3 regions of the Streptomyces sp. NPDC000941 genome follow, and region 3 is predicted to be linked to each of the others. Evidence: predicted binding sites of a transcription regulator. Region 3 holds the regulator's gene; each other region holds the start of a gene.
What was found. The regulator HrcA, encoded in region 3, represses chaperone genes, less so after heat shock. The targets are predictions, from matches to a motif close to TTNGCACTCNGNNNNNCNGAGTGCNAA.
Positions count from the first base shown of each region.

Region 1 (5,870 bases), on a different contig from region 3:
GGCCGACGATCCCGGAGACGAAGCGGGCATCGAATTCGCGCAGGTCGGCGTCTATGAAGCAGATGATGTCGCCGCTGGTCGCCAGCAGCGACCGCCACAGCACCTCGCCCTTGCCCGGCAACGCCGGCAGCTCGGGCAGCAGGGAGTCCCGGTGCACCACCCTCGCCCCGGCCGCCGCGGCGACCTCGGCGGTGCGGTCGGTGGACCCGGAGTCCACCACCACCAGCTCGTCGACCAGGGGCGCGGCCTCGCCCATCAGCTCGCGGCGGATGGCCGCGGCGATCTCGCCGACCGTCGCCTCCTCGTTGAGGGCGGGCAGGACGACGCTCACCGTCCGGCCCGTGGCGCGCTTGGCGGCGAGCAGGCGCGTCAGTGGACGGTCGTCGGCGGACCAGGACCGCTCCTTCAGCCAGCGCTCCACCTCTTCCAGCACGGCCATGCCTCCCTCTTGTGGATCGCGCGCGTCAGCTGTGACCCATCTCGCGCTTCGGACGACTATCTCAACCATCCGGGCCTTCGGTTACAGTCTTGAACAGCGCACGTGACCGCTGTATGTCGGGGGTCCCGTGCGATAAACACGCCGGTTCGGCCGGCGTCATACCGCTCATCCAGAGGGGCAGAGGGAACGGCCCGTTGAAGCCCCGGCAACCCTCCAGCCAGTCCTGATTCGTCGCTGATGCGTCATACGAAGCGGGGCCCGGCTAGGGAAGGTGCCAATTCCGGCTCGCGGCGAGATGCGCCGTGAGGAAGATGAGGAGAAAGGGCCTCGCCTCCATGGCTGTGCAAGCTGTCGAAAGCTCTACTGGATCCGCTGATTCCGCTGGTTCCGCTGGTTCTGCCGGTTCCGCTGGTTCCTCCGTCTCGCTCGGCCCCGCCGTCGCACTGTCCTGTCGCGAGTGCGGGGAGCGTTTCCCCCTCGGCCCCATTTTCGCCTGTGTGGAGTGTTTCGGGCCGCTCGAAGTCGCGTACGACCTGCCGACCGGCGACCCCGAAGGGCTGCGCAAGCGGATCGAGGCCGGGCCGAACAACATCTGGCGCTACGCCCCGCTGCTGCCCGTCCCGGCCGACGTGGCCGACAAGCCCAACATCAACCCCGGCTTCACCAAGCTGGTGAAGGCCGACAACCTGGCCCGCGAGCTGGGGGTGACCGGCGAGCTGCACATCAAGGACGACTCCGGGAACCCGACGCACTCCTTCAAGGACCGCGTGGTCGCCCAGGCCGTCGAGGCCGCCCGCGCCTTCGGCTTCACCACCCTCTCCTGCTCCTCCACCGGCAACCTCGCGGGCGCGGTCGGCGCCGCGGCCGCCCGCGCCGGCCTGCGCTCCTGCACCTTCATCCCGCACGACCTGGAGCAGGGCAAGGTCGTCATGGCCGCCATCTACGGCGGCGACCTGGTCGCCATCGAGGGCACGTACGACGACGTCAACCGCTTCTGCAGCGAGCTGATCGGCGACCCGGCGGGCGAGGGCTGGGGCTTTGTCAACGTCAACCTGCGCCCGTACTACGCGGAGGGGTCCAAGACCCTCGCGTACGAGATCTGCGAACAGCTCGGCTGGCGGCTGCCGGACCAGCTGGTCATCCCGATCGCGTCCGGCTCGCAGCTCACAAAGATCGACAAGGGGCTGAAGGAGCTCATCGCGCTCGGCCTCGTCGAGGACAAGCCGTACAAGATCTTCGGCGCCCAGGCCGAGGGCTGCTCCCCGGTCTCCACCGCCTTCAAGGCCGGCCATGACGTGGTGCGGCCGCAGAAGCCGAACACCATCGCCAAGTCGCTGGCCATCGGCAACCCGGCGGACGGGCCGTATGTGCTGGACATCGCGCGCCGTACGGGCGGGGCGGTGGAGGACGTGAACGACGAGCAGGTCGTCGACGCGATCAAGCTGCTGGCCCGTACGGAGGGGATCTTCGCGGAGACCGCGGGCGGGGTGACCCTGGGTGTGGCGAAGAAGCTGCTCGAGAACGGGGTGCTTGACCCCACCCTCACCACCGTCGTGCTCAACACCGGAGACGGCCTCAAGACGCTTGACGCGGTCGCCCCGACGACTGGGCCCACGGCGGTGATCCGCCCGAGTCTCGACGCGTTCCGCGAGGCCGGTCTGGGCTGAATCGGCTCGGCGCATAGCTCGGCTGAGATCAGCTGGCTTGAATTCGCCCCTCGAATTCGCCCTCGCTTCCCGCAGCACTTCCCACAGAAGGTGAAACCCGCATGAGCGTCAATGTCCGGATCCCGACCATCCTCCGCACCTACACCGGCGGGCAGGCCGAGGTCAGCGCCGAGGGGACGACCCTTGCCGAGGTCCTGACGGACCTGGACCGCAACCACCAGGGCATCGCGGCCCGCGTTCTGGACGACACCGGCAAGCTGCGCCGTTTCGTGAATGTCTACGTCAACGACGACGATGTGCGCTTCGCGGAGGGCCTGGAGACGGCGACCCCGGACGGCGCCGGTGTCTCGATCATTCCGGCGGTCGCGGGCGGCTGCTGAGCCGGTCGGACCCGCCGTGACCCCGCCGTGACCACGGCTTAAACGGAATCCGCGACCACGGCTTAAACGGAATCCGTGACCCCGAGTTAAACGGAATCGCCCCGTCCTGATAGAAACGGACGGGGCGATTCCGTGTCTTGAACCGCGATACAGTTGAGGGGATCCCCTAGCGTCGGCGCCGCGTCGACCGCATATGAGAACTCGTCAACTTGTGCGTGAAGTGTGCGCGCGAATTGCCGGGTTAATCCCTTATGTCCGACCCGGCTTGCCCTGAATTCGCGGGAATTTGCCACTTATTACCGTTCAGCCGTCGCCAGAATTCTCGTCCGATTGACCTGTTGCACAGGGCAGTTGGACAGATACATTCAGCGGCGGTCGACGCGTTCCGGCGCACACCCCCCTCGACTCGGGGGGTGAGGTCTGACCCGGGTCCGCGGAGTGCGGTCCTGCGCAAGGGCCAGCAATAGGGGAGTTAGGAATGGCTCAGGGCACCGTCAAGTGGTTCAACGCGGAGAAGGGGTACGGCTTCATCGCGGTCGACGGTGGTGCGGACGTGTTCGTCCACTACAGCGCGATCCAGATGGACGGCTACCGCACCCTCGAGGAAGGCCAGCGGGTCGAGTTCGAGATCTCGCAGGGTCAGAAGGGGCCGCAGGCGGACATGGTCCGCGTGGCTGTTGGCTGAAGCGCGCCGACGCGAGGCAGCTGACTGGACTGTTTAAAGGGCCCGTACCCCCAGGGGTGGCGGGCCCTTTGACGTGACCGCAGACGATCACCGCGACCAGCTTGTCCCAACCCTGTGACCAGCATGTCCTCTCCCGTAGCCCTTTGGGCGCTTGCACTCTAAGGGGTCGAGTGCTAATCATTGGCGTTAGCACTCTGAGAGTGAGAGTGACAGAAGGATCGGGTCGGTGAGGTCCGTCGGACCGTGCGGGGCAAGGAACCGCACGGCAGACAGACCGTCCGTCGCGGGCGCCAGGCGCGGTCCGGAGCAATCCACCCCGTCTTGGGAGGACCACTTCACATGGCCAAGATCATCGCGTTCGACGAGGAGGCTCGGCGCGGCCTCGAGCGCGGGATGAACCAGCTCGCCGACGCCGTCAAGGTCACCCTCGGCCCCAAGGGCCGCAACGTCGTCCTCGAGAAGAAGTGGGGCGCCCCCACGATCACCAACGATGGTGTGTCCATCGCCAAGGAGATCGAGCTCGAGGACCCGTACGAGAAGATCGGCGCCGAGCTGGTCAAGGAGGTCGCGAAGAAGACGGACGACGTCGCCGGTGACGGCACGACGACCGCGACCGTCCTCGCCCAGGCGCTGGTCAAGGAGGGCCTGCGGAACGTTGCCGCGGGCGCCAACCCGATGGCCCTCAAGCGCGGCATCGAGAAGGCCGTCGAGGCCGTCTCCGCCCAGCTGCTCGAGCAGGCCAAGGACGTGGAGACCAAGGAGCAGATCGCCTCCACCGCCTCCATCTCCGCCGCCGACACCCAGATCGGCGAGCTCATCGCCGAGGCGATGGACAAGGTCGGCAAGGAAGGCGTCATCACCGTCGAGGAGTCGCAGACCTTCGGGCTCGAGCTCGAGCTCACCGAGGGCATGCGCTTCGACAAGGGCTACATCTCCCCGTACTTCGCCACCGACATGGAGCGTATGGAGGCGTCGCTCGACGACCCGTACATCCTGATCGTCAACTCGAAGATCACCAGCGTGAAGGACCTCCTTCCGCTGCTGGAGAAGGTCATGCAGTCGGGCAAGCCGCTGCTGATCATCGCCGAGGACATCGAGGGCGAGGCCCTGGCGACCCTGGTCGTCAACAAGATCCGTGGCACCTTCAAGTCCGTGGCCGTCAAGGCCCCGGGCTTCGGTGACCGCCGCAAGGCCATGCTCGGCGACATCGCCATCCTCACCGGTGGCACCGTCATCTCCGAGGAGGTCGGCCTCAAGCTGGAGAACGCGGGCGTCGACCTGCTGGGCCGTGCCCGCAAGGTGACCGTCACCAAGGACGAGACCACCATCGTGGACGGCGCCGGCGACACCGACCAGGTGCAGGGCCGCGTCAACCAGATCCGCGCCGAGATCGAGTCCTCGGACTCGGACTACGACCGCGAGAAGCTCCAGGAGCGCCTGGCGAAGCTGGCCGGCGGCGTGGCCGTCATCAAGGCCGGTGCCGCCACCGAGGTCGAGCTCAAGGAGCGCAAGCACCGCATCGAGGACGCGGTGCGCAACGCCAAGGCCGCCGTCGAGGAGGGCATCGTCGCCGGTGGTGGCGTGGCCCTGCTGCAGACCGTCTCGGTCTTCGACAAGCTGGAGCTGGACGGCGACGAGGCCACCGGCGCCCAGGCCGTGCGCCTGGCGCTCGAGGCCCCGCTGAAGCAGATCGCGGTCAACGCCGGCCTCGAGGGCGGCGTCGTGGTGGAGAAGGTGCGCAACCTGACCCCTGGCCACGGTCTGAACGCCGCGACCGGCGAGTACGTCGACCTGATCGCCGAGGGCATCATCGACCCGGCCAAGGTCACGCGCTCCGCGCTGCAGAACGCCGCGTCGATCGCCGCGCTGTTCCTGACCACCGAGGCCGTCATCGCCGACAAGCCGGAGAAGGCCGCCGCGGCGGGCGCTCCGGGCGGTATGCCGGGCGGTGACATGGACTTCTGATCGACGACTTGACGTCGATCGGCTGTCTCTGCCCGAAGTATCGGGTAAGTCGGGGCGGCACCCTCTCCCAGGGTGCCGCCCCGACGGCGTTGCTGAATGAGGCTTTTAAGCCTGCGCGGCCTCCAGGGCCGCCCGCAGATGGCCGTCCGACTCGCTCAGCAGCCGGGCGGCGGTCGGGGCGTCGACCTTGCCGAGGATGGCCAGGATGGCGTGCTTGGTCTCCCCGTCGCCGGCGGCCAGCGCGGCCTCGATCTGCGGGTCGGGGGCGCCGGTGGCCAGGGCGACGATACGGCGCGAACGCGCGCGCAGCTTCTCGTTCGAGGCGCGCACATCGACCATCAGGTTTCCGTAGGTCTTGCCCAGCCGGATCATGGTGATGGTCGACACCATGTTGAGCACGAGCTTCTGGGCCGTGCCCGCCTTCAGCCGGGTGGAGCCGGTCAGCAGCTCAGGACCGACCACGACCTCGATACCGTGCTCGGCCGCCGCCGCGAGCGCCGAGCCCGCGTTGCACGACAGCCCGACGCTGAGCGCCCCACGCCTGCGCGCGTGCTCGACCGCGCCGACCGCGTACGGGGTGCGGCCGGAGGCGGAGATGCCGACGACGGTGTCGTCGGCGCCGACGCCCAGCGCGTCGAGGTCGGCCGCGGCCAGCTCCTTGCTGTCCTCGGCGCCCTCGATGGAGGTCACCATGGCGGCGGGGCCGCCCGCGATCAGCCCGACGACCCGGTCCG
Region 1 is NZ_JBSFMM010000164.1:16,982-22,851, reverse strand. Features, by position in the region: gene ACWDSL_RS37680 (glucosyl-3-phosphoglycerate synthase) at 1-433, opposite strand, end outside; SAM riboswitch class I at 602-757, shown strand; gene thrC (threonine synthase) at 775-2,106, shown strand; gene ACWDSL_RS37670 (MoaD/ThiS family protein) at 2,208-2,486, shown strand; gene ACWDSL_RS37665 (cold-shock protein) at 2,965-3,171, shown strand; gene groL (chaperonin GroEL) at 3,511-5,136, shown strand; gene murQ (N-acetylmuramic acid 6-phosphate etherase) at 5,242-5,870, opposite strand, start outside.
Region 1: the regulator HrcA is predicted to act here: its motif matches at 3,358-3,384, upstream of groL (chaperonin GroEL).

Region 2 (5,870 bases), on a different contig from region 3:
CTTCATGGCCTCGCCCAGGAGCTCGTCCCGGTTGGTGGCGGCCGGCTCCAGGCGGCTGCCGGTGGTCTTCCACCAGTGGTTCTTGGGGTCCTTGATGATCTTCCGAAGGACCTCGTACCAGCGGTCGCCGCCGTCCGGCTGGGCCGATGCCGCGTCGCGCTGACCGCATTCCCGCACCAGCCGCGCCTTGCCGTTCAGGTCGTCGGCGGGGCCGGAGTCATCGGCGGGCCGGACGCGCAGACACTGGCCCTTCACCCGCAGCTCCTTCGGAAGTTTATTTCCGAACGCGAGCATAAGGACGTTGCGATAGACGGCGTTGAAGTAGGCGGCGGCCGGGGAGTCAGAGTCCTGGGTGTAGTCCCAGCCCTCCAGGAGCTTCTGCGCCTCCCTGACGAAGTCGTCCTTGATGTTGATCTTCAGCAGGTAGGGGGTCAGTAGTTCGGCGATCTCGCTGCTGTTGTCCATCTGCATGGACTGCATGTCATCGGTCGAGATCTTCCCGTTGTCCTTGATCTTCGACTCGATCAGGTCGGTTATCCGCTGGCTGCGCGCCCCGTATCCCCAGTCGTCGGTCAGCTTGTACTTGTAGTCCTTGCCTATGACGGCCTGGTTGGCGGTGACGATGTAGCCCCGCTTGGGGTCGTAGTCCCAGGGCAGCTCGGACTGCGCGATGTAGCCGTTCCAGTCGTAGCGCGAGTCCCAACCGGGCGCCGGGTAACGCCCGTCCCCCTTGGCGCGCGTGGGGATCTTGCCGGGCGCCTGGTAGCCGATGTGGTTCTTGGTGTCGGCGTAGATCAGGTTCTGGGACGGGACGGCGAAGTCGCGGGCCGCCTTGCGGAAGTCGGTGAAGTTCTTGGCGGTGTTGAGCCCGAAGACCGCGTCCATGGTGTTGGACGGGTCCAGCGCGGTCCAGCGCAGCGAGACCGCGTAGCCGTCACCGCGGTCGGGTGCCACATCGCCGACGTCGCTGCCGACCGGTGCGCTCTTGCCGACGTCCCCGAGCTCGTCGTCGCGGTCGGAGACGATCGGGCCGTGCCGGGTCGAGCGGACAGTGATCGTCCGGGACTTGCCGCCGGCGACCTTGATGGTCTCCTCGCGGGTCTTGAACGGCGTCTGCTTGCCGTCGTAGAGGTAGCCCTGGTTGGTGACCTTCTCCAGGTAGAGGTCGGTCACGTCGGCGCCCAGGTTGGTCATGCCCCAGGCGATGTCCTGGTTGTGGCCTATGACGACCCCCGGCATACCGGAGAACGTGAAGCCCGCCACGTCGTACGGGCACGCGGCGCTGACCTGGTTGCAGTGCAGGCCCATCTGGTACCAGACGGACGGCAGCTGCGGGGCCAGATGCGGGTCGTTGGCGAGCAGCGGCTTGCCGGTGGTCGTGTACCGGCCCGCGATCACCCAGGAGTTGGAGCCGATGCCGGTGCCGTTCGGGCCGAGCAGCGCCGGTACGTCGTCGAGGGTCTTGGAGAGCGAGGTGAGCTGGGTCTGGAAGCCCTGGGTGGCGTCCGCGACCCCGTTCGCGGTGGAGTCGGCGGAGGTGCCCGTCGAGGTCGCCTTGGGGTCGAAGTCGCCGGTGGTCTCGTCCACCGCGCCCTCACCCACGATCGGCTTGTTGCGGCTGTACGGATAGGCCGGGTACAGCTCTTCGATCTCCTCGGGCTTCAACCGGTTGGAGGCCAGCGCGCGGTCGACCTCGTCCTGCATATTGCCGCGCAGATCCCACGCCATGGCCTTGAGCCAGGCCACCGAGTCGACCGGGGTCCACTTCTCGGGCTTGTAGTCGTTCTCGAACTCCAGAGCCGCGTACTCGACGGACAGCTCCTTGCCCTGGTGGTCCGCGAGATAGGCGTTGACCCCGTCGGAATAGGCCCGCAGATACTTCTTGGTGGTCGGCGACAGCTTGGTGTCGTACTCCTGCTTCGCGACCCGGTGCCAGCCCAGGGTGCGCAGGAACGCGTCGGTCTCCACCTGTCCGGAGCCGAACATCTCGGAGAGCCTACCGGCCGTCATGTGGCGGCGTACGTCCATCTCCCAGAAGCGGTCCTGGGCCTGGACGAACCCCTGGGCGCGGAAAAGATCCTCAGGGGTGTCGGCGTAGATCTGCGGTATCCCGTAACCGTCGCGCTTGACCTGTACGGGCCCGGACAGCCCCTTGAGCTGCAGCGATCCCGTAGTCTCCGGGAAGGAGGCACGCACCGTACTGATGCTCCAGTACGTGCCGTATCCGACGCCCCCCACGAGCAGCAGCACGACTGCGATCACGATCAGGCGGGCACGTCGGCCCTTCTTCTTGCCAGAAGGGCCGTTTTTGTTGGCGGGCATCGCTGTCCTTCGGAGGGGCAGGGTGATCCTGGAGTGCTGGAGCAACCATAGGCGCAGCGCTGTCGCTGCCCCTACGCGGAGTCATGACTCGGGCCGCCCACCGGCCACCACCCGCGAAAAACCCATGTGAGCCACTCGCGTCAAGAACCCGTAAAATGTTAGGTAAGGCAATGAAGTTCCGGTCGGTCGGGGAGCCTTCCGGCCGCTCCCGTGAGAAAGGTTCGGCCGCTGACTGTCCACCACCTCAACGAACTCCTGCTGATCTGCTCTCTCGTCCTGCTCGTAGCGGTGGCGGCCGTCAGGGTCTCGACGCGCAGCGGGCTGCCGACCCTGCTCATCTACCTCGGCCTCGGCGTCGCGATCGGGCAGGACGGGATCGGCGTCGTCTTCGAAGACGCCGAGCTCACGCAGGTCCTCGGCTATGCCGCGCTCGTGGTCATCCTGGCCGAGGGCGGCCTCGGCACTAAGTGGCGGGAAATCAAACCCGCCCTCCCCCTCGCCGCGGTGCTGTCCACCGTGGGGATCGCGGTGAGCGTCGGGGTCACGGCGGCGGCCGCGCACTATCTGGTCGGCCTCGACTGGCGGCAGGCGCTGATCATCGGCGCGGTGGTGTCGTCCACCGACGCGGCGGCAGTCTTCTCGGTGCTGCGCAAGGTGCCGCTGCCCAGGAGGCTCACGGGCACCCTGGAGGCGGAGTCCGGCTTCAACGACGCCCCGGTGGTGATCCTGGTGGTCGCCTTCTCCGCCCAGGGCGCGATAAGCCCGTGGTACGTGATGCTCGGCGAGATCGCCCTGGAGCTGACCATCGGCGCCGTGGTGGGGCTGGCGATCGGCTGGCTGGGGGCGTACGGCCTGCGGCATGTGGCGCTGCCCGCCTCAGGTCTGTACCCGATCGCGGTGATGGCGATCGCCGTGATCGCGTACGCGGGCGGGGCACTGGCCCACGGCTCCGGCTTCCTCGCCGTCTACCTGGCCTCGTTGATCTTGGGGAACGCGAAGCTGCCGCACTGGCCGGCGACGCGCGGCTTCGCCGAGGGGCTTGGCTGGATCGCGCAGATCGGGATGTTCGTGCTGCTCGGCCTGCTGGTGACCCCGCACGAGCTGGGCGACGACGTCTGGCCGGCCATCGGCGTCGGAATGGCGCTCACCATGGTGGCCCGGCCGCTCTCGGTGCTGGTCAGCTCGGCGCCCTTCCGGATTCCGTGGCGGGAGCAGGCACTGCTGTCGTGGGCGGGGCTGCGCGGCGCGGTGCCGATCGTGCTCGCCACCATCCCGATGGTCTCGAACGTGCCCGACAGCCGCCGCGTCTTCAACATCGTCTTCGTGCTGGTGATCGTCTACACCCTGGTCCAGGGCCCGACGCTGCCCTGGGTCGCGCGCCGGCTGCGCCTGGGCGAGGAGGAGGCCGCGGCGGACCTCGGCATCGAGTCGGCGCCGCTGGAGCGGCTGCGCGGGCATCTGCTGTCGCTGTCGATCCCCAAGGACTCCAAGATGCACGGCGTGGAGATCGGCGAGCTGCGGCTGCCGACGGGGGCCGCGGTCACCCTGGTCGTACGGGACGGGAAGAGCTTTGTGCCGCAGCCCTCGACCGTGCTGCGGCGCGGCGACGAGCTGCTGGTCGTGGCCACGGACCCGGTGCGGGACGCGGCCGAGGAGCGGCTGCGGGCGGTGGGCCGGGGCGGCAAGCTGGCGGGCTGGCTGGGCACGAGAGGCGAGTGACGGGGCGGGCCGCGCGGTTGCCGGCCCGGGCCACGTGGCCTGGGTCACCGTATGGCCCGCCGCAGTGGACTGGCGGGCAGGAATACTGCACTATGGAGCGTCGTTAGCACTCATTGAGTGAGAGTGCCAGGAGGAGTAAGTGCCGACCTATCAGTACCAGTGCACCGAGTGTGGCCAGGGCCTCGAGGCGGTGCAGAAGTTCACCGACGACGCGCTCACCGAGTGCCCCAACTGCAAGGGACGCCTGAAGAAGGTGTTCTCGGCGGTCGGCATCGTTTTCAAGGGCTCGGGCTTCTACCGGAACGACAGCCGCGGCTCCTCGTCCAGCAGCACGAGCGGCGGCTCGTCCAAGTCGGCGGCCGCGAAGAGCGAGGACTCTTCGTCCTCGTCTTCGTCCTCCTCCTCGGACACGTCTTCGTCGTCGTCGAGCTCTTCGTCCGGCTCGGGCTCGTCGTCGTCCACGTCGAGCAGCACCTCGTCGGCCGCCTGACGCGCGACCGCCTCAATCGCATACGACATCCCGCCGCTCTCCCTTGGGGGAGAACGGCGGGATGTCGTATGCGCGGACGGCGCTGGCTAGGGTGATCGCATGGCGGAGACCACCAGCAGCACGTATGCGGAGATGGCGGAGATAGGGGTCATCGGCGGGTCGGGGTTCTACTCCTTCCTCGACAACGTGACCGAGATCACTGTCGACACCCCCTATGGCGCACCGAGCGATTCGCTCTTCCTCGGCGAGATCGCCGGGCGGAAGGTCGCCTTCCTCCCGCGCCACGGCCGTAAGCACCACCTGCCCCCGCACCGGATCAACTACCGCGCCAACCTGTGGGCGCTGCGCTCGGTCGGCGTGCGGCAGATCTTCGGCCCGTGCGCGGTGGGCGGGCTGCGGCCGGAGTACGGGCCGGGCACGCTGCTGGTGCCGGACCAACTGGTGGACCGCACGAAGGGCCGCGTCCAGACCTATTTCGACGGCGAGGCGCTGCCGGACGGGCGGGTGCCGAACGTGGTGCACACCACCTTCGCCGATCCGTACTGCCCGACAGGGCGGCAGATCGCGGTGGCGGCGGCACGTGGGCGCGACTGGGAGCCGGTGGACGACGGCACGCTGTGCGTGATCGAGGGGCCGCGCTTCTCCACCCGGGCCGAGTCGCGGTGGCATGCGGCGCAGGGGTGGTCGGTGGTCGGCATGACAGGGCATCCGGAAGCGGTACTGGCCCGTGAACTGGAGCTCTGCTACACGTCGTTGACGCTGGTCACAGACCTGGACGCAGGGGCGGAGACGGGCGAGGGGGTCTCGCACGGGGAAGTGCTGCGGGTGTTCGGGGAGAACCTGGAGCGGCTGCGCGACGTGCTGTTCGACGCTGTGGGCGCACTGCCGGCCACCGAGGCGCGGGACTGTCTGTGCACGCATGGGCACGACGGCTGGGACCTGGGGATCGAACTGCCGTAGCGGACGGCGGGCTTACTCGCACGGGTGACGGAGTTATCCACAGCCTGGGGGTTGTGCACAGGGTCCAGCGGGATCCGGCGAGGGCGGGCATCGTGAAGGGGCAAGAAGCTCCTGACCTCTCACGACAGGCGGTGATTGCCGTGTCCGACCCGTTCCTTCGCTCTCCATCCCTTTCACCCTCCTCGTCCCCTCTATCGCCTCCATCCCTTCCGCCTGTTCCATCCCTCTCCTCGCCTTCGGCGTCTTCGGCGTCTTCGCCCGCGTCCCGGCCCCGCTCGGCTCCGTCCTGGGCCGAGCGGTCCCGTCGCACTCCCCCGACGTGCGCGGTGCCACGGTTCGGACCGGTGCGGGTGAGCCGAGGCGGAGATCGGCTGCGGCG
Region 2 is NZ_JBSFMM010000089.1:6,505-12,374, forward strand. Features, by position in the region: gene ACWDSL_RS26725 (penicillin acylase family protein) at 1-2,322, opposite strand, end outside; gene ACWDSL_RS26730 (potassium/proton antiporter) at 2,533-4,041, shown strand; gene ACWDSL_RS26735 (FmdB family zinc ribbon protein) at 4,181-4,531, shown strand; gene ACWDSL_RS26740 (S-methyl-5'-thioadenosine phosphorylase) at 4,631-5,491, shown strand; gene ACWDSL_RS26745 (RcpC/CpaB family pilus assembly protein) at 5,836-5,870, shown strand, end outside.
Region 2: the regulator HrcA is predicted to act here: its motif matches at 4,145-4,171, upstream of ACWDSL_RS26735 (FmdB family zinc ribbon protein).

Region 3 (5,870 bases):
CTGCCCCCGCAGTTGCTTGATCTCCTCGTACATCGCCTCCGGCGTCTTGTAGCCGGCGGCGAGGAACCCGAGGCCACCGGCCTCGGAGACGGTGGCGGCCAACTGCGGGCAGGAGGCCCCACCCGCCATCGGGGCCTGCACGATCGGGTACCGAAAGAGATCGGTCAACGCGGAGGACATGGCGACATCGTGTCATGTCCTCCGCGTGAATCCGTACTCGGCTCGGTGCCGCTCAGGGCCGCCTCAGGCCCGCTGAGGCGCCTACCGTCCGTTGAACGCATCCTTCAAGCGCGAGAACAACCCCTGCTGCCCTGGCTTACTCCATCCCCCGGGGCCGCTGCGGACAACAGCGGCTCCGCCGCGGGCCGGACCCCCGGCCGGGCGCCTACCGTCCGTTGAACGCATCCTTCAGTCGCGAGAACAACCCCTGCTGCCCTGGCTTGAATTCGCCCACCGGCCGCTCCTCGCCCCGCAGCTTGGCCAGCCGCCGCAGCAGCTCCTCCTGCTCCGGGTCGAGCTTGGACGGGGTCTGCACCTCGACGTGGACGATCAGGTCGCCCCGGCCGCCGCCGCGCAGGTGCGTGACGCCGCGCTGGTGGAGCGGGATCGACTGGCCGGACTGGGTGCCGGGCCGGATGTCGACGTCCTCCCGGCCGTCGAGCGTGTCCAGGGGCACCTTGGTGCCCAGGGACGCCGCCGTCATCGGGATGGTCACCGTGCAGTGCAGATCGTCGCCCCGGCGCTGGAAGACCGCGTGCGGCAGTTCGTGGATCTCCACGTACAGATCGCCCGCCGGGCCACCGCCCGGGCCGACCTCGCCCTCGCCGGCGAGCTGGATCCGGGTGCCGTTGTCCACACCGGCCGGGATCTTGACGGTCAGCGTCCGGCGCGAGCGGATCCGCCCGTCGCCCGCGCACTCCGGGCACGGGGTCGGCACCACGGTGCCGAAGCCCTGGCACTGCGGGCACGGCCGGGAGGTCATGACCTGGCCGAGGAAGGACCGCGTCACCTGGGACACCTCGCCCCGGCCGCGGCACATGTCACAGGTCTGCGCCGTGGTGCCGGGCGCCGCGCCCTCGCCGCTGCACGTCGTACAGACGACCGCGGTGTCGACCTGGATGTCCTTGGTGGTCCCGAAGGCCGCCTCGGTCAGCTCGATATCGAGGCGGATCATGGCGTCCTGGCCGCGCCGGGTCCTGGACCGCGGGCCGCGCTGGGACGCGGTGCCGAAGAAGGCGTCCATGATGTCGGAGAAGTTGCCGAAGCCGGCGCCGAAGCCGCCCGCGCCGCCCCCGCCGCCCGCGGCGGACAACGGGTCTCCGCCCAGGTCGTAGACCTGCTTCTTCTGAGGATCGGACAAGACCTCGTAGGCGGCGTTGATCTCCTTGAACCGCTCTTGGGTCTTGGGATCCGGATTCACATCCGGATGCAGCTCACGGGCGAGCCGGCGAAATGCCTTCTTGATCTCGTCCTGTGAGGCATCACGCCGCACGCCCAGGACTGCGTAGTAGTCCGTCGCCACTTACGACTCCGCCAGGATCTGTCCGACGTAACGTGCCACTGCGCGTACCGCTCCCATCGTTCCGGGGTAGTCCATGCGGGTCGGTCCGACCACGCCGAGTTTGGCGACCGCCTCGTCGCCCGAACCGTAGCCGACTGCCACGACCGAAGTGGAATTCAGGCCCTCGTGAGCATTCTCATGACCGATCCGTACGGTCATGCCCGAGTCCTTCGCCTCGCCCAGCAACTTGAGCAGCACGACCTGCTCCTCAAGCGCTTCGAGCACGGGCCGGATCGTCAGGGGGAAATCATGCGCGAAGCGGGTGAGATTGGCGGTGCCGCCGATCATCAGCCGCTCCTCGGTCTCTTCGACCAGCGTCTCCAGCAGGGTGGCCAGGACCGTCGAGACGGCACCCCGGTCCTCCTGCTCGAAGGACTCGGGCAGATCCTGCACCAGCTGCGGCACATCCGCGAACCGCCGGCCCACGACCCGGCTGTTCAGCCTGGCCCGCAGGTCCGCGAGCGACTCCTCGCTCACGGGCGCCGGACAGTCCACCATGCGCTGCTCGACCCGCCCGGTGTCGGTGATCAGCACCAGCATCACCCGCGCCGGGCTCATCGCCAGCAGCTCCACATGGCGGACCGTCGAGCGGGTCAGCGAGGGGTACTGCACCACCGCCACCTGCCGGGTCAGCTGCGCGAGCAGCCGGACCGTACGGCCCACCACGTCGTCCAGGTCCACGGCGCTGTCCAGGAAGCTCTGGATGGCCCGCCGCTCCGGCGTGGACAGGGGCTTCACCCCGGCCAGCCTGTCGACGAACAGCCGGTAGCCCTTGTCCGTGGGAATGCGCCCGGCGCTGGTGTGCGGCTGGGCGATATAGCCCTCGTCCTCCAGAGCCGCCATGTCGTTGCGCACCGTGGCCGGGGAGACGCCCAGCCGGTGCCGCTCGGTGAGCGCCTTGGAGCCGACCGGCTCCTCCGTGCCCACATAGTCCTGGACGATCGCACGCAGTACCTCGAGTCTGCGTTCGCTGAGCACCGCGCGCACCTCCAGTCCAGCCGTCTCATCAGGTATTCCCCCTGGCACTCAATGGTCACGAGTGCCAGAACCCCTCAGCCAGTGTACGGCGGGGTGCCGTGGCCGGGGCAAGAGCCGCCGCTTTGCCACCACTGGAGCTAGCGTCTCCGTATGGACACCCGTTGGGAAGAGGCGCGCTGGGAAGATCTCGCGCCGTCCGTCGTCCGGTGCCGGCTGCCCGGCTGGGACGCGACCGTCGGCGCGATCGCCGGCCGAACCGGCGTCCTGGTCGTCGACACCGGCGCCGACCTGGCCGAGGGCGCGTGGGTTCGGCGCGAGGTCACCCGGCTCTTCGGCCGCCGGCCCACCCATATCGCCCTCACCCATCCCCACTTCGACCACGTCTTCGGCACCGCCGCCTTCGCGGGCTGCGAGGTGTACGGGGCGGCCGGGCTCGACGAGCTGCTGCGCCGCGAACGGGACGCGCTGCGCGACGACGCGGTGCGGCACGGCGTGGACCCCGGCGCCGCCGCCGGGGCCGCCGACCATCTCGTACGCCCGCACCACCTGGTGTGCGGCGAGCTCACCCTGGACCTGGGCGACCGGCCCGTCCTGCTGGCGAACGTGGGCCCCGGCCACACCGCCCACGACCTGGCCGTCCTCGTCCCCGGCCGGGCCCCGGGCGAGCCCGAGGTGGTCTTCTGCGGCGATCTGGTCGAGGAGTCGGGGCTGCCCCAGGCGGGCGCCGACGCGGTCCCCGGCCAGTGGCCCGCCGCCCTGGACCGGCTGCTCGCCCTCGGCGGTGAGGACGCGGTGTACGTCCCGGGGCACGGCGCCGCCGTGGACGCCCGTTTCGTCCGGGCACAGCGCGATGAACTCGCGGCTCGTTTCGGCCGCTGAACTCACGGCTCGTTTCGGCGTGTCCTCCTGAGGCCGCCGCCGCGGCGCTAGGGTCATGCGGATGCGACAGTACGACCCGGACCTGACCCCACCCTGGAAGCGCCAGGCGCCCGCGCCCGAGGTGCCCGCCGAGCCCGACCTGGTCGTCGAGGAGGTCACCACCGGGTTCTGTGGCGCCGTGATCCGCTGCGAGAAGACCGCGCAGGGCCCCACGGTGACTCTGGAAGACCGTTTCGGTAAACATCGGGTCTTCCCCATGGAGCCGCGCGGCTTCCTTCTGGAGGGCCGCGTCGTCACCCTGGTACGCCCCCGCGCCGCCGCCCCCACGGGTCCGCGCCGCACGGCCTCCGGCTCCCTCGCCCTCCCCCAGGCCCGCGCGCGCGTCGCCCGCGCGGGGCGCATCTACGTGGAGGGGCGCCATGACGCGGAGCTGGTCGAGCGGGTGTGGGGAGACGATCTGCGCATCGAGGGCGTGGTCGTGGAGTACCTGGAAGGGATCGACGACCTGCCCGCGATCGTCCGCGACTTCTCCCCCGGCCCCGACGCCCGCCTCGGCGTGCTGGTCGACCATCTGATCCCGGGCACCAAGGAGTCCCGTATCGCGGCCGAGGTCACCGGCGAGCACGTACTGATCGTCGGGCACCCCTATATCGACGTATGGGAGGCCGTGAAGCCCTCCTCGGTCGGCATTCCGGCCTGGCCGACGGTGCCGCGCGGCCAGGACTGGAAGACGGGGATCTGCCGGGCGCTGGGGTGGCCCGAGAACACGGGGGCCGCCTGGCAGCGGATCCTGTCCTCGGTCCGCTCGTACAAGGACCTGGAGCCGGTCCTGCTGGGGCGGGTGGAGGAGCTGATCGACCATGTGACCGTGGGCGGCCCGGCCGGGCCGTAGGGGGCCTGTGGGCCTGCCGGGGCGTCGGGTCGGTCGTCCGAACGTCAGGTCAGGGCCTCGGTTCAGGCAGGCGCCTTGGGACGGGCGTCAGTCCACCAGATCGCGCACCACCGCATCGGCCAGCAGCCGCCCCCGCAGGGTGAGCACCGCATGGCCCGCGCCGTACGGCTCCGGCTCCAGCAGGCCGTCCGCCACGGCCCGGGCCGCCGCCGCGGCGCCCGCCGGGGCCAGCAGGTCCAGCGGGCAGCCCTCCGCGAGCCGCAGCTCCAGCAGGATCCGCTCCACCCGGCGCTCCTCGTCGGTCAGCACCTCGCGGCCGGCCCCCGGGGACCGGCCCTCGCTCAGGGCCTGCGCGTAGGCGCCGGGGTGCTTCACGTTCCACCAGCGCACACCGCCCACATGGCTGTGCGCGCCGGGGCCGGCGCCCCACCAGTCCGCGCCGCGCCAGTACAGCTCGTTGTGGCGGCACCGGCCGGCGTCCGACGTGGCCCAGTTCGACACCTCGTACCAGCGGAACCCGGCCGCCGACAGCATCTCCTCCGCGATGAGATAGCGGTCGGCGTGCACATCGTCGTCGGTCATCGGCACCTCGCCGCGCCGGATCCGCCGGGCGAGCTGGGTGCCCTCCTCGACGATCAGCGCGTACGCCGACACATGGTCGGGCCCTGCGCTCAGCGCGGCCTCCAGCGAGGCGCGCCAGTCCTCGTCGCTCTCCCCCGGCGTGCCGTAGATCAGGTCCAGGTTCACATGGTCGAATCCGGCCGCCCGCGCCTCGGCCACGCACGCCTCGGGGCGGCCCGGGGTGTGGGTGCGGTCCAGTACCCGCAGGACGTGCTGCCGGGCGCTCTGCATCCCGAACGACACCCGGTTGAACCCGGCCGCCCGCAGCTGCTCCAGATAGCGCGGGTCGACCGACTCCGGGTTGGCCTCGGTGGTGACCTCGGCCCCCTCCGCCAGCCCGAACTCGTCCCGGATGGCACCGAGCATCCGCCCGAGGTCGGCAGCCGCCAGCAGGGTCGGGGTGCCGCCCCCGACGAATACGGTCTCGACCGGCCGGGGGTCGTCCCCCAGCACCTTGCGGGCGAGGCGGACCTCCTCGACGACCATGTCGGCGTAGTTGTCGCGCGAGGCGAGCACTCCGCCGGATCCGCGCAGCTCAGTGGCGGTGTAGGTATTGAAGTCGCAGTAGCCGCAGCGCGTCGCGCAGTAGGGCACATGCAGATAGAACCCGAGCGGCCGGTTCGCCGGCCCGGCCACGGCGCTCACGGGCAGCGCGCCGTCCTCGGGCATGGGCTCGCCATCGGGCAGTACGGAAGGCATGCGCCCATTGTCCGCCATCGGCGCAGCGCGCCGAACGCCTCACGGCCGAGAGGCCCGCGCAGCCGGGAGGCCGCGCAGCCAAGGCTGGTCCGTGCCTTGGCCGGGGGCCCGTGCGGCCGGGGCCGCCCCTGCCTGGGCCGAGGGGTCCGCGCGGACGGACGCCTCGTAGCCAGAACGCCCCGCACGCCCGGGGCAGCCCCGCCCCGCCAGGGACCCGCCCCGCCAGGGACCTGGGCCGGG
Region 3 is NZ_JBSFMM010000100.1:24,896-30,765, forward strand. Features, by position in the region: gene ACWDSL_RS28875 (nitronate monooxygenase) at 1-180, opposite strand, end outside; gene dnaJ (molecular chaperone DnaJ) at 386-1,522, opposite strand; gene hrcA (heat-inducible transcriptional repressor HrcA) at 1,523-2,539, opposite strand; gene ACWDSL_RS28890 (MBL fold metallo-hydrolase) at 2,690-3,418, shown strand; gene ACWDSL_RS28895 (DUF3097 domain-containing protein) at 3,480-4,310, shown strand; gene hemW (radical SAM family heme chaperone HemW) at 4,398-5,630, opposite strand.